DNA from 3 places in the Herbaspirillum sp. C7C2 genome. Region 3 is predicted to be linked to each of the others. Evidence: predicted binding sites of a transcription regulator. Region 3 holds the regulator's gene; each other region holds the start of a gene.
What was found. The regulator LexA, encoded in region 3, represses DNA repair genes until DNA is damaged. The targets are predictions, from matches to a motif close to ACTGTATNNNNATACAGT.
Positions count from the first base shown of each region.

Region 1: a site for LexA is predicted at 1,455-1,472, ahead of HWE04_RS04870 (ATP-dependent helicase). Genes of this name have one in related genera too.
Region 2: a site for LexA is predicted at 1,986-2,003, ahead of recA (recombinase RecA). Genes of this name have one in related genera too.

Region 1 covers NZ_JABXGI010000002.1:261,387-264,648, forward strand. The annotation lists gene HWE04_RS04865 (lipoprotein-releasing ABC transporter permease subunit) at 1-1,203, opposite strand, end outside; gene HWE04_RS04870 (ATP-dependent helicase) at 1,537-3,262, shown strand, end outside.
Region 2 covers NZ_JABXGI010000001.1:345,732-348,993, reverse strand. The annotation lists gene recX (recombination regulator RecX) at 147-611, opposite strand; gene recA (recombinase RecA) at 829-1,878, opposite strand; gene HWE04_RS01615 (tetratricopeptide repeat-containing response regulator) at 2,304-3,262, shown strand, end outside.
Region 3 covers NZ_JABXGI010000008.1:51,536-54,797, forward strand. The annotation lists gene rplI (50S ribosomal protein L9) at 1-56, opposite strand, end outside; gene rpsR (30S ribosomal protein S18) at 83-367, opposite strand; gene priB (primosomal replication protein N) at 422-724, opposite strand; gene rpsF (30S ribosomal protein S6) at 749-1,114, opposite strand; gene lexA (transcriptional repressor LexA) at 1,432-2,091, shown strand; gene HWE04_RS13000 (tetratricopeptide repeat protein) at 2,292-3,262, shown strand, end outside.

The sequences.
Region 1 (3,262 bases), on a different contig from region 3:
GGCCAGGAAAGCCAGTACCACGGCCACGCCGCCGATGATATAGACGTCCGACCAGATGAGGTCGGAGGGCAATTCGGAAATCACATAGATACTCTTGGGCAGGAACTGCACGTGGAAGGCGTGCTCGATGGCCGGCACCAGCACATCGATGTTCAGTGCCACCGCCACCCCCAGGGCGACGCCGGCAGCGGTCCCGATCAGGCCCACCAGCGCGCCCTGGATCACGAAGATCTTCATGATGGAACCGGGCGACGCCCCCAGCGTGCGCAGGATGGCGATGTCGGCCTGCTTGTCGGTGACCGTCATCACCAGCGTGGAGACCAGATTGAAGGCCGCCACCGCGATGATCAGGGTGAGGATGATGAACATCATGCGTTTCTCGGTCTTGACGGCGGCGAACCAGTTGCTGTTCTGCTGCGACCAGTCGCGCAGGTAGAGGTCACCGCTGAGGGTGCGCGCCAGCTCCTGGGTCACCTCCGGCGCCTGCAACATGTCGCGGATGCGCAGGCGCACCCCGGTGGGCGCATCCATGCGGAACAGGGTCTCGGCGTCCTGCAGGTGGATGAAGGCCAGCGAGGAATCGAACTCGTAATGGCCAGCCTCGAAGATGCCGGTCACGGTGAACTGCTTCAGGCGCGGCAGCACTCCGGCCGGGGTCACCTGCCCTTGCGGCACGATCACGGTGATCTTGTCGCCCAGCCCGACGCGCATGCCGCGCGCCAGCTCGCTGCCGAGGACAATGTCGAATGCCCCCGGCTTCAGGGAATCGAAGCTGCCCTGCTTGATCTGGCGTGCCACGTCCGAGACCTTGGGCTCTTCTTCCGGCAGCACGCCGCGCACCAGCACGCCGCGCAGGTTGTCGTCGCGCGTCATCATGGCCTGGCCGGACACATAGGGCGCCGCACCCAGCACTTCCTTGTTCTGGAAGGTCTGCTTGGCCACGCTCTGCCAGTCCTTCATGGAGCCGGAGGCGTCGAACACCTCGATATGCGCCAGCACCGAGAGCATGCGGTCACGGACTTCCTTCTGGAAACCGTTCATCACCGACAGCACCACGATCAGTGCGGCCACGCCCAGGCCGATGCCGGCCATGGAAATGAGGGAAATAAAGGAAATGAAACTGTTGCGACCGCTGCGCTTGCCGGCCCGCGTGTAGCGGATACCGACCAGCCATTCGAACGGCAGGTTTTTAATCAGACTCAAAATTGCTCCGGGAGAGGGCCTGCAAAATGTGCCGGCGAAATCCCGTCGAAACCGGACCCGCCGCACGCCAACACGGGCGAAGACAAAGCGCGAAGTTTGCCACAGAATGGACAGCCGGCCCATCCCTGGCCCCAGTCCTTCACTTGCGCACGTTCCCGCGTGCAGGCTATAGATTCACTTCTACGGCAGAGGTTCGCGGCTTGCTGTGCAAACTGTTTCATCTCCATTGCACGCCGGCTGTTGCATCATGAACTGGTTATATATACAGTATCCACCTGTGCCCGCCCTTTAAAGGCCGCCCTGCACGGTCTCCACCTGAACTGCCCCTCACCCATGCTGCCAGATCTCACCCGAGAAGCGCCGGCGCCGGCCTCCGCGCCCACCCACTCCCAGACCGCCCACCCGAGCGCCGCTGCCGACGACGCTGCGCAGGAGCGCGATCCCTTCGCCCGCCTCAACGCCGAACAGCGCGCCGCCGTCGAGCATGGCAGCGGCCTGTCGCCATCGCAGCAGACGCCGCTGTTGATCGTGGCCGGCGCCGGTTCGGGCAAGACCAATACCCTGGCGCACCGGGTAGCGCGGCTGGTGCTGGAGGGCGCCGATCCGCAACGCATCCTGCTGCTGACCTTTTCGCGCCGCGCGGCCGGCGACATGGGCCGCCGCGTGGGCCAGGTGATCCGCCAGGTACTGGGCCTGGCCGCTGGCGATGCCCCGCCGCAACTGCCCTGGTCCGGCACCTTCCACGCCATCGGCGCGCGCCTGCTGCGCGACTACGCCAGCGTGATCGGCCTGGAAGACGACTTCACCATCCAGGATCGGGGTGACTCGGAAGACCTGATGGGCCTGCTGCGCCACGAGATGGATCTGTCTTCCACCGACAAGCGCTTTCCGCTCAAGGCCACCTGCCTGGCGATCTATTCGCGGGCCGTCAACACCCGCCAGGACCTGGCCCAGGTGCTGCAGGTCCATTTCCCCTGGTGCCGCGAGTGGGAGCGGCCACTGGGCGAACTCTTCGCCCGCTATGTGGATGCCAAGGAAGCCCAGCACGTGCTGGATTACGACGATCTGTTGCTGTTCTGGGCCGACATGCTGTCCGACCCGGAAATCGCGCAATCCGTCAGCGCCCGCTTCGACCACGTGCTGGTCGATGAATACCAGGACACCAACCGCCTGCAGGCCGAGATCCTGCAGCGCATGAAGCCCGATGGCGCCGGTGTGACCGCCGTCGGCGACGACGCCCAATCGATCTATTCCTTCCGCGGCGCCACGGTGCGCAACATCCTCGACCTGCCCTCGCTGTTCACCCAGCCGGCGCGGCTGCTGACGCTGGAACAGAACTACCGCTCCACCCAGCCTATCCTGCAGGCGTCCAATGCGGTCATCGCCGATGCCCCTGAGCGTCACTTCAAGAACCTGTGGAGTGACAAACCCTCCTCGCAGAAACCGCAGCTGGTGGTCATCCCCGATGAAGCCGAACAGGCGCGCTGGGTCGCCAACCGCATCCTGGCGCATCGCGAAGAAGGGCTGACGCTCAAGTCCCAGGCAGTGCTGTTCCGCACCGCCACCCATAGCGCCGCGCTGGAGCTGGAACTGGTCCGCCGCAACATCCCCTTCGTGAAGTTCGGCGGGCTCAAGTTCCTGGAGAGCACCCACATCAAGGACCTGCTCTCGCTGCTACGGCTGGCGCACAACCCCAGCGGCCGCATGGCCGGCCTGCGTGCCCTGCAACTGATTCCCGGGGTCGGCCCGGCCACCGCCCGCAAGGTGCTGGACCTGATGGCCGGCGCCGCCGACCCGGCCGATGCCCTGCTCAACTTCGGCGCCCCGGCCAATATCGCCCTGCAGTGGCAGGCCTTCGCCGATACCTATGCCCTGATGCGGCGCGCCAGCGCGGCCTGGCCGACCGACATCAACGCCGCCCGCGACTGGTATCTACCGCAGCTGGAACAACGCTACGAGGACGCCGACGCCCGCGCCGCCGACATCGAGCAACTGGCCGCGCTGGCCCGGGGCTATGCCTCGCGCGAGAAATTCCTCACCGAGCTGACACTGGACCCGC
Region 2 (3,262 bases), on a different contig from region 3:
TGCTGGAAGAAGATAGGGACAAGGGGAACGCAACTGCGGTGGTGAATGGCTGGCCGGGAATGCCCAGGATGCGAGTGCGCACCGGATGCGAGCGCAGGGCGACACCCTCTCGGGCTCAGCGCATCAAGAGACCCAGTTGTCCCCGCTCACGACGATTCCTCCTCGTCGCTCCACGCGGTCTGCAAGGCTTCGCGGATACTGCGGTGGGAAAAACCGCGTTGCTGCAGGAAGCGCATCTGTTTGGCGCGTGTCTCTGCATCGGGAGGGGGCGCACTGAATTTGCGGCGCAAGACCTGCGCGGCGCGCCCGCCCTCTCCTGCTGCCAGGTCGGCCTTCAACTCGGCGATGGCTTCCCCTTCAATGCCGTGTCCATGCAACTCGGAAAAGATGCGCTGGTTGCCATAACGGGCCGAGCGGCGATGCACCAGCGATTCGGAAAATCGTTCTTGGGAAAGGAAACGGGACTGCTCCAGCCACTGCAGGAGCGCGTCGATGTCATCACCCTCTTGCGCGTAAGGGGCAAGCTTACGCGCAAGTTCCAGGCGACTATGCTCACGTGAAGAGAGATATTTGAGCGCCCGTGCTTTCAGGCTGATCGGCGGTCTGGGCATGACGTTCGACTACACGGGCGATGTGACGGTGAAGAACACGAAGAAAAAACGATGGAACCGTATTGCATTGAAACGAGGCAGCAACAGAACGATGCGGCCGGTACTTCAGCTCCACTCCCGGCCGGACCGGCGCCGGGGGCGAAGCGGGACAGGCACCACCGTGACCTCAAGGCTCAGGCAAACCCTGCCGCCATGGTGGTACGTGAAGACCTTGGGATCAGGAGGCTGGTGCCTCGGCGGTGCCACCTGCCAGTTCAGGCACGCCCAGTGCGACGCGGACCTTGTTCTCGATCTCGCGCGACAGTTCCGGGTGTTCCTTCAGATAGTTACGGGCGTTGTCCTTGCCCTGGCCGATGCGCTCGCCGTTGTAGCTGTACCAGGCGCCGGACTTCTCCACGACCTTGTGCTCGGAGCCCAGATCCAGGATTTCGCCTTCGCGGGAAGTGCCTTCGCCATACAGGATGTCGAAGTGAGCTTCGCGGAACGGAGGTGCAACCTTGTTCTTGACGACCTTGACCTTGGTTTCGCTGCCGATGACTTCGTCACCGGACTTGATGGAGCCGGTACGACGGATGTCCAGGCGCACCGAGGCGTAGAACTTCAGCGCATTGCCACCGGTGGTGGTTTCGGGATTACCGAACATGACGCCGATCTTCATGCGGATCTGGTTGATGAAGATGACAGTAGTATTGGTGCGGTTGATGCTGCCGGTCAGCTTGCGCAGGGCTTGCGACATCAGACGGGCCTGCAGGCCGGGCAGGGAGTCGCCCATGTCGCCTTCGATTTCGGCCTTGGGCGTCAGCGCTGCCACGGAGTCCACCACGATCAGGTCGACCGCACCGGAGCGCACCAGGGCGTCGGTGATTTCCAGGGCCTGTTCGCCGGTGTCCGGCTGCGAGATCAGCAGGTCGTTCAGGTTCACGCCCAGCTTTTGCGCATAGGTGACGTCCAGTGCGTGCTCGGCGTCGATGAAGGCGCAGGTGCCGCCCAGCTTCTGCATCTCGGCGATCGATTGCAGGGTCAGGGTGGTCTTGCCGGAGGACTCCGGACCGTAGATCTCGATGACGCGGCCACGTGGCAGGCCACCGATGCCCAGCGCGATGTCCAGGCCCAGGGAACCGGTGGAGACGGCCTGGATTTCCTCGGCGACGACGCCGTCTTCCATGCGCATCACCGAGCCCTTGCCAAACTGCTTTTCAATCTGTGCCAACGCGGCGGCCAGCGCCTTGCTCTTCTCAGAGTTGTTCGCAGCTTTTTTGTCGTCCATAAATCTCTCTCGGCAAAATGTCGTGAAGAAGGGGTTCAGGGGGGAGTCTTGCGGTCTTGCTGATGTTGCCCGGAGGCAGAGGATGATGACCGCCCCGATAGAGCGACACTGTATAAAAAAACAGTGCTTCGTGCAAGCGTTTTTGTGTGCATCAGACACAAACGCTATCAGGCAACGATAATCGGCGGCCGAAAACCACAATTATAAGAGAGCTGACCCTTGAGGAAGTCCAAATTCAAAGAGGAATGATGCATGGAAGGAAAAAAAACGGCACACTCGCGAGTTGGTAGGAATAATTCGTCAGCTATGCGTCAATGAACGCGTACAGCAAGTCATCTCGCCAGTTATTGCATCGCAGCAACATCAGCTCATCCGGTGTAGCCTGCCGCAATCAAGACCGATAGATCGTTAGACAGACAGTTCTCATGAGTTTAGTGCCCTTCAGCCATATCAGCGCCCTGCGCTGCCTGGTCATCGACGACATGCCGACGATGCGCCAGAACATCCGCATGCACCTCGGGCAGCTCGGGGTGACCAAGGTGGACCAGGCCGCCACGCCGGATGAGGCTATCCGTTTCGTGCAGTCCGGCACGTATGACCTGATCATCTGCGACTACAACCTGAACAAGGAAAGCAACGGCCAGCAGCTGCTGGAGTTCTTCCGCACCCAGAACATGCTCTCGCCGACCTGCATGTTCATCATGGTCACCGCCGAGAGCGGCTACAACCTTGTGGCCAGCGCCGCCGAGTTCCAGCCGGATGCCTACATGCTCAAGCCGCTGACGGCCAGCCGCATCGCCGAGCGCGTGGACCGCCTGCTGGAAAAGCAGCACGCCATGCTGCCGGTGACCGAGAAGATGAAGCGCAAGGACATCTCCGGTGCCATCCTGGAATGCGACAACGTCCTCAAGGCAGCGCCCAAGTGGATCGTGGAAATCATGAAGACCAAGGGCACGCTGCTCATCGAGCAGCGCCGCATCGACGAAGCCCGCGAAGTCTACAAGCAGGCACTGGCCATGCGCGACGACCTGGTGTGGGCCAAGATCGGACTTGCCCGTTGCAACATCGTGGCTGGCCAGATGGATGACGCCCGCATCATCGTGGAAGAGGTGCTGGCGCAGAACAAGCAGTTCATCGCCGCCTACGACCTGCTGGCGCAGATCGACGAGGCACAGGGCAATCAGGAAGGTGCACTGGAAGCGCTCACCAAGTCGTCCGAAATCATCCCTTCGGCGCGCCGCAGTCGCCTGGTGGGTGATGTGGCCTACCGCAGCGGCCACCTGGACCAGGCACGCGAAGCCTATGACAGGGTACTCAAGCACACCAAGGGTTCGCTGACGGCACAGCCCACCGACCTGCTGTCGCTGGCGCAGGTGCACGTCGA
Region 3 (3,262 bases):
ACGACATCACCCAGACCGCCGAGATTAACGATTTTTTCCAACAGAATGACTTGCATGTTTTTCTCCTATTTCTCGGCGCAGATTACGCGTTGTGCAGATCGGTGTACGGCAGCAGGGCCAGATAACGCGCGCGCTTGATGGCGGTGTCAACTTGACGCTGGTAGTGGGCCTTGGTACCGGTCAGGCGTGCCGGCATGATCTTGCCGTTTTCCTGGACGAAGTCCTTCAGGGTGTCCACGTCCTTGTAATCGACCTGTTCAACGCCAGCGGCGGTGAAACGGCAGAATTTCTTGCGCTTGAACAGCGGGTTTTGCTGTTGACGCTTGTTTTTCAGCTTGCTTTTATCGAACTTTTTACCGAATGCCATGATTTGGCTCCTGTATCTAAAAATTGGGTAAGGTCTTTTTAGCGCAGTCTCTCGTCAGTCTTCCGACGGGACAGCGCCAAAATCAACGATATGAAACACGACGCTCTTGCTGTTGCGATTCCTGCGGGCCAGAAAGCCGGTGAAGCGGAAGACTTCTCCCAGCGCAGCCTTGTTGAGCGCACCGGAGATTTCTCCTGCTGCCATCGCCGCGATCTCGAATTCGACCTGGCGACGCATGCCAGCTTCCATCTGCTCCGACTGATGCTGCAACCTGGCAGTCACGATCGGAATACCGGCCGGCGTATAACGCAATACATCACGTTCGGCCAGACTGGCGATGACTTGAAGCTGGTTCACTCTCCGCTATGAATCGCAGCGTAATCAGGCTGCCGGTGCTTCGGTACGGCTCTTGGCCGCGTCTTCCTTCTGCACTGCCTTCAGGATGGGGGAAGGACCGGTTTCGGCCTTCTTCATCTTGACGGTCAGGTGGCGCAGGACGGCGTCGTTGAACTTGAAGCCGGTTTCGATCTCGGCCAGCGTTTCGCTGTCGACTTCGATGTTCAGGCAGACGTAGTGAGCCTTGGCCAGCTTCTGGATCTGGTAGGCCAGTTGACGACGACCCCAATCTTCGACACGGTGAACCTTGCCGCCGCGGGTGGTGACGATGCCCTTGTAACGCTCGATCATCGCCGGCACTTGCTCGCTTTGGTCCGGGTGGACGATAAATACGATTTCATAATGACGCATGTAGACTCCTTATGGACTTATTGAAGACGCCCACCCCGGCGTCAAGACGGGTGTGGGAAGAGGAAAACCCAAGATCATACAAGGTTTCTGGCATAACAGCAATGTCGACTATCGCTGGCGAGGTCAGGCGGACACAGGCGGAGCCATCGCACCGGGCAGATATGCGGCACAAGATCCTTCATCTATTTATATATAGACAGGAAAAACCGTTCTTGCAGCACCAGAAAGTGCATGTTGCCGTTGACACAAGGATTGCACCTGTATAAAAATACAGACTGTTCATCCAAACAGCCTTCCCCCAGAGAAAGGCCTACCCCATGCTCAAACTGACCGCGCGCCAGGAACAGATCCTGAACCTGATCAAGAACGCCATCGAGAACACCGGCTTCCCTCCCACGCGCGCCGAGATCGCTGCCGAGCTGGGCTTCCGCTCCGCCAATGCCGCTGAAGAGCATCTGCAGGCACTGGCCCGCAAGGGCGCCATCGAAATATCCCCTGGCACCTCGCGCGGCATCCGCCTGCGTGAATCCGGCGCACCCGCATCTGGCGGCATCGCCCGCCAGATGGCTCTGCCCCACCCCGCCCTGATGCAGTTGAGCCTGCCCCTGATCGGTCGCGTAGCTGCCGGCTCGCCCATCCTTGCGCAGGAGCATGTCGAGAAGACCTACCAGGTCGATCCGGCCATGTTCCCCAGCAAACCGGATTACCTGTTGAAGGTGCGCGGCATGTCCATGCGTGACGCCGGCATTCTCGATGGCGATCTGCTGGCGGTCCGTAAGACCGACCAGGCGCGCAACGGGCAGATCGTGGTGGCGCGACTGGCCGACGAGGTCACCGTCAAGCGCTACCAGAAGACCGGCTCGGTCATCACGCTCTTCCCGGAGAATCCGGAATTCGAACCCATCATCGTCAAGCCGGACGCCGACCAGTTTGCTCTTGAAGGGCTTGCCGTCGGGTTGTTGCGCAGCTGGCATTGAGCCCGCAGGGAGCAAGCCCGCCGCTCCCGATGCATCGGCGCCCACCACCGCGCCGATCCCCCTCCCAAGGAACCTTCGTCTAAAACGAAGGTTTTTTGCTTTCTATTCGCCTCTTCGGCATCCGGTCCTTGCGCATATTATTTCTGCTGGACAGCTATGTCCGGCGCAAAGCATGCGCCCAACCAAGAGGATCCCTTTCGATGTCGACGCGCAAGAGCAGCAACAAGCACGGTAACCAGGCCCAGGCCGCCACCAAGTCCCATCTGCAAGACCTGCTGGATGTCCGCAAATGCCTGGATCTTCTGGATAATCGCAAGGTCGATGAAGCAAAGGCCCTGTGTACTGCCGTGCTGGGGCGCGCTCCCACCCTGGTTTTCGCCAACCATGCACGGGGACTCATCGCCATGCAGGAGGGCCTGCACGCCGATGCCGAACACTATCTTCGCAAGGCCATCGCGGCTGATCCGGAGAATGCCGAGTACCTGAGCAACCTGGCAGCCGCACTCCTGGCACAGGATCGCATCGATGAAGCCATCAGGATCTATGAGCGCGCCATCGAAGTCGACAAGGAAAGCCGGACGGCCCGCGTCGGCCTGGCCAATGCCCTGCATGAAAAGAACGACCCGGACGCCTCGATCGCCTACTTCGAGGATGCGGTCAAGCGCGAGCCAGAGGCCCCTGGCCCGCTCTCCCATCTGGGGCGGGCACTGGTGGAAGCGAAGCGCTATGACGAGGCGGTCGCAACCATCCTCAAGTCACTGGAACTGCAGATCAACTTCGCCCCTTCGCACACCGCCCTGGGCGAAGCCTTCCATGCCATGGAGATGTACAAGGAAGCCCTGGAGTCCCATAAGACAGCAATCCTTTTGGACCCGGAAGATACCTACGCGCACAACAAGATTGCCGATACCTACCTGAAACTGAACAAGGTCACCGAAGCCCACGAACACCTGCTGCGCGTTATCGACATCGCCCCCAAAGACTCCAACAGCTATCTCAAGCTGGGTGCCAGCTACTTTTCCGCCGAAGATCGCTTCGACGATGCCATGCGCATGTTCAACAAGGCGTTGGAACTGAATCCCAAGCAAGCCCTCATCTACAACAACATCGGCGCCATCAAGCACGACCATGGCGACACCCATGAGGCGGTGGAGATCTTCCGCAAGGCGCT